DNA from 2 places in the Arthrobacter zhaoguopingii genome. Region 1 is predicted to be linked to the other one. Evidence: predicted binding sites of a transcription regulator. Region 1 holds the regulator's gene; the other holds the start of a gene.

Region 1 (2,387 bases):
TGAGGCGGGACGACCGGGCGCCACAGGCGGGCGAAGGCTACCGGGAGACGGGAATCGCAACGACCTGGCCCGCCTGCACCGTCGATGACCCCAGCCCATTGAGCTCGACGATCTCCGAGACCACATCGCGCGGATCCCGCTCGGGGGCGAATTCGCCCGCCAGGGACCAGAGGGTCTCCCCCGGTGCCACATTGACGTCCATGGTTTGGGTCGGCTGGCCCGCGTCGCTGCCGGCCCGGGCCGGCGCCGTCGTGGAGGCGGCAAGGAACACCAGGACGGCCACCAGCAGCACCAGCGGCACTCCGACCAGCAGCACCCGGCCGCGGCGCGTCAGCCGCAGTGGGGGCAGATCCGCATCCCGCTGACTGGGAAGACGGTCGCCCGTGTGGCCAAGGGACCGGAAACCACCCGCCATTGCGGAACCTGCGGTGGCACTGAGCGAGCCTGGCGTTGCGGTCATGACGTGTACCTCTTCTGGAGTTTCGAATAAGTTCAACCCGTTCGAACATTGAATTCGAACATGTCTTCTATTTCGCCCTGCTTATTCTTAGCATCTGTTATCGATCTTTGTCGAGACTCGCTCGAACATATGTTTGAAAACACCTCCGCGCTCGCCTACCGTTGGGTTCAGAGGAAGACGCGGGCTCCGGGGTTTCGCTACCGGACGGCGACAACCTGACAACACCATCTGCCACCGACAAAACGATCCGCCGACGGGTCCGGCGCAGGTGGCGGCGCAGCGAAGGGACAAACCAGTGGCAGAGCGGGCAGCGGAAGAGGCTCGGGCGGTTCCGACCGTCCCGGTAGGAGAGGCAGCCGCAGGAGTTCCCACCGGCACGCCGATGCGCGGACGTCCAAGGGGCCGGAGCGTCCCCAAGGGTCTGACCACCCGGCAGATGAAGATCCTCGAGACGATCCAACGGTCAATCGGCGCCAACGGGTACCCCCCGTCGATGCGCGAGATTGGGGACACGGTGGGGCTCGCGAGCCTCTCGAGTGTCACGCACCAGCTGTCCCAGCTGGAGCGGCTTGGATATATCCGCAGGGACCCGAAGCGGCCGCGGGCCATGGAGATCCTGCTGCCGCTGACCCTGGCGGACGCCCCGGCACCCGAGCAGGGCCGGTCAGGGACAGGCCCTGCCTCCGACTTTTCCGGCGCTGTGGACACCGCAATGGTGCCAATGGTCGGACGGATTGCCGCAGGTGGTCCGATCCTGGCCGACCAGGTCGTCGAGGACGTCATGCCCCTGCCGCGGCAGCTCGTCGGCCACGGCGAACTGTTCATGCTCCGGGTAACAGGTGACTCGATGATCGACGCCGCCATCTGCGACGGCGACTGGGTGGTGGTCCGGCGCCAGCAGAGCGCGCAGAACGGTGAGATCGTCGCCGCGCTCCTCGACGACGAAGCCACCGTCAAGACCTTCCGCCAGCGCGACGGGCACACCTGGCTGCTTCCGCAGAACACCCGGTACGAACCGATTCTGGGCGACCATGCGAGCATCATGGGCAAGGTGGTCTCGGTGATGCGCGCCCTGTAGGCTCCCGGTCCGCCGCCAGGGTTGGCGGTGTCGGCGGGCCCGCTATATCGGTCGTGGGCGTCGTGCCGCCGGGCCGACCGCGTCGGTTGTGGATCTGGTGACCGGTCGTGCCGGCCGCGCCGGAGGCGGGGCTCGGCCGCAATAGTCGGCGCCCGGTGCAATACTGGCGGCATGTCGCACGGAAGGGAAGGTCCGCCGGATGCCGCTTGATACCTCTACCCTGAGGGTCGCCTTCGGCGTTGTCGCGCTCATCCAGCTCGTGCTGTTCTATCTTGTGACCTTCCGCCGCACCCGGTCGGCCTACAGTGCCTGGTGGTGCGCGGCGATCGGCCTGTTCCTTGCCGGGTCCGCGGCCTTCCTCCTCGACGGCACCTCCCACCAGGTCTGGGCCAACCCGCTGGGGAACACCCTGCTCGTGGCCGGCGCCGCGGCCGTCTGGGCGGCGGCCCGTTCGCTCCACCGCGGGCGACCGCGGGTGGCGCAGCTCGCCGCCCCGCCCCTGCTCACGGCTCTCGCCTCGGCCGCGGACAACCCCGCAGTCAACGCCTGGTCCGGCGGACCGGTGTTCCTGGCGATGATGTCCCTGCTGTTCGGCCTCGCCGCCCGCGAGGTGTGGCGGCCCGTGCCCCACCGGGTGCGCACCCAGGTGCCGCTCGCCGTCGCCTCGGGGTTCCTCTCGCTCTTCTACCTTGGCCGCGGCATCGCGTTTGTCGTTGACGGAGTCGACGGGTTCGTCTTCACCACCTACTTCGGGTCGGCGGTGACCACCCTGATCACCCTGACCCTCCTCGTCGTGGTCTCCTTCACCATGGCCGCCCTGAGCAACGACCAGGTCACCCGGGACCTGCG
Region 2 (2,387 bases), on a different contig from region 1:
ACGCGGCAGAGCCGCGCGCTGCGGACCGTCACGCAGCGGTAGGCCCGCCGGTCAAGCAGAGCGCCGCCCGGGCAGGAGCCGGTGGCTTCGGAGGCCGCAACCTTCTGCATGAGGCAGGCGCGCAGGTGCAGCTTCTCGTAGCTGGCCGGATCGAGCCATCGGGACATCTGAGAGGCGGGGCGGCTGCCCCCGAGGACCTCGACGGCTCCCTGTGCCACGGCCCGCGCGATGCCGCCGACGCGCTGCTCCGCGTCCGGCAGCAGTGCCTCCGGCGGCGGCTGCTCCGGTGGGTCCGTGCAGGACGGCAGGGCCCACGGCGCCGCGGCACGGGCCTGGTGTTGCTGGATGCGTTGCTGGGTCAGGGTGGCCATGATGGTCCTTTCACTGCGTGGGGATGGGTGGTTCTGCTGCCGGTTGGGACGCTCAGGGCGGGTCAGGAGCAGCCAGTGTCTGGCCCGGTGTCAGCAGGTCCGGATCCGGGCCGATTCTTGAGGCGTTCCTCGCGTACCAGCGCGGCCAGCTCGCCGCGATCTCGGCGTCCGAGGCGAGGGGACCGAGCCGTGCCGCGGCAATCGACCACAGCGAGTCACCCCTGCGGACAACCACCCCGGCGCGATCCCCAACAGCGGGGTCTCCGTCCAGTGCGGAGCCCTGCTGACGCGGCGCCCGGGCCAGCAGGCCCGGATCACAGGGGAGCGGCAGCGGTTTCCAGTCCGGGCTGACCGGCGGCTCCCGGCCTGAGGGGCCGGACTGGCCGGACTGAGCGTCCTCGCCGCGGTCGGCTGGAACTGTCAGGGCCGCGACCGCGGCCAGCGATCCCGGAGGCGCCGCGAGCGCCGGCGCCGCGACCGCTGGCCCAGCGACGGCGGGTCCCGGGACCGCGGATGTTATCAGGGCCCCAGACGGCGCCGAGGCTGCGCACGGCGCGGCCAGGAGATTCGCCCCGAGCAGCACGGCGGCCAGTCGGCGCATGAAGCCCGGCGTGAGGGCCGCCATCGTGCGGGCGGTGGCGGCGCGGCCCCTGCGTTCGAGGAACTCCGCGCTGAACGCGAGCGCCAGGGCGCCGGTCCACCAGAGCAGGACGCCCAGGCCGGCGACGGCTACCGCAGCACCGATACCGGCCTCGGGAGCCCGCAAGCCACCGGAGGTAAGCTCCAGCCCCGAGAGGACGAGGACCGCCCCGAGGCCGAGGAGGACCGCCGGGTAGAGAACCGCCGAATGCCTTTCCATGGTGCGCTCCCTCGCATTTGCATCCATTTGAACGCGTTTGATGGAGTTTGTATACGTTTTCGGCTACTCGAATTCGTTGACCCCCTCCACCCGCCTGCCTACCGTTGGACCATGCGGTGGGAAGCCCTGTTCGGTGATCTCGAGGCCCAGCTGGCGGCTGCGCGGGCGGCGTCGGACGAAGCGGCGGCGGCAGACCTTCTCATGATGGAGCAGGCACGGGTGGCCTTTGCGGACCGGCTGGCCGGCTCCGTCGCGCAGGGGCTGAAGGTCCGGACCGGGAATGGGCAGGGATTTTCCGGCAGGCTGGCCTACGTCGGCGCCGAGTGGCTCGTGCTCGCGGAGGGGCAGCGGTCCGTCCTGGTGCCCTTCGCCGCGATCCTGAGCATCGAAGGCCTTGGGCGTGCCGTTGCCCCGCGCCCGGCGGGGGTCCACGCCCGCCTGGGCCTCGCCTCGGCCTACCGTGCGCTGGCCCGCGACCGGGCGCAGGTCAGCGTCTATGCAGGGTCACCGGCAACGGTTTCCGAGGGCACGCTGGATCGGGTCGGAGCCGACTTCCTCGAGGTGGCCCTGGTTCCCCCGGGTGAGCACCGCAGGGCGGCCAATGTTCGGGCTGTGGTGGCTTTGCCCTTCGCCGCGGTGGCCGCGGTGGCCTCCCACCCCTGACACCGTGGACGCTCAGGCCTTGTTGACCGGGTCGGCGCTTCCGCGCAGGGAGGCTGCTGACCTGCGATAGGCATCGGCGATGTAGTCCTCGAGGACCCGTGCCTCAACGCGCCACTGACCGCGTCCGCCCACCTGAATGGCAGGAAGCTCCCCGGACCGAACCAGGGCGTAGGTCTGGGAGGAGCTGATATTGAGCACCTCCGCAACGTCGGCGAGGGTCAGGAACCGCTTCTCAGCCACACGAGCACCTCTTCCTCAGCCGTGGCCTTGCCTCCACGAACGCTTTCGTTCCAACCCTGGGCACCCGGCTGGACGTGCCTCAATTCTGTCACTCCCCGGCCCCGGAGGTGCCGGTTGTCCACAGATTCGGGCGCGCCGGAAACCTTCTGTTTATTTTGTGAGCCGCCTGCACAACAATGGCAGGAGCGCCGGTGCCCATCCGCCGGTGCCGAAGAGTGCTCCGAAGCGTGCGGAGGAAGCTCCATGAGCGGTAA

Evidence for each region. Region 1 encodes LexA, which represses DNA repair genes until DNA is damaged. Its sites were predicted from a motif close to TCGAACANNTGTTCGA; they were not measured.
Region 2: the regulator LexA is predicted to act here: its motif matches at 1,278-1,293, upstream of GVV77_RS10325 (LysM peptidoglycan-binding domain-containing protein).

The regions. Positions count from the first base shown of each region.
Region 1 covers NZ_WIAE01000001.1:581,904-584,290, reverse strand. The annotation lists gene GVV77_RS02615 (LysM peptidoglycan-binding domain-containing protein) at 38-460, opposite strand; gene lexA (transcriptional repressor LexA) at 843-1,538, shown strand; gene GVV77_RS02605 (GGDEF domain-containing protein) at 1,738-2,387, shown strand, end outside.
Region 2 covers NZ_WIAE01000006.1:159,981-162,367, forward strand. The annotation lists gene GVV77_RS10320 (Rv3235 family protein) at 1-371, opposite strand, end outside; gene GVV77_RS10325 (LysM peptidoglycan-binding domain-containing protein) at 424-1,230, opposite strand; gene GVV77_RS10330 (hypothetical protein) at 1,342-1,893, shown strand; gene GVV77_RS10335 (helix-turn-helix domain-containing protein) at 1,906-2,133, opposite strand; gene GVV77_RS10340 (CpaB family protein) at 2,377-2,387, shown strand, end outside.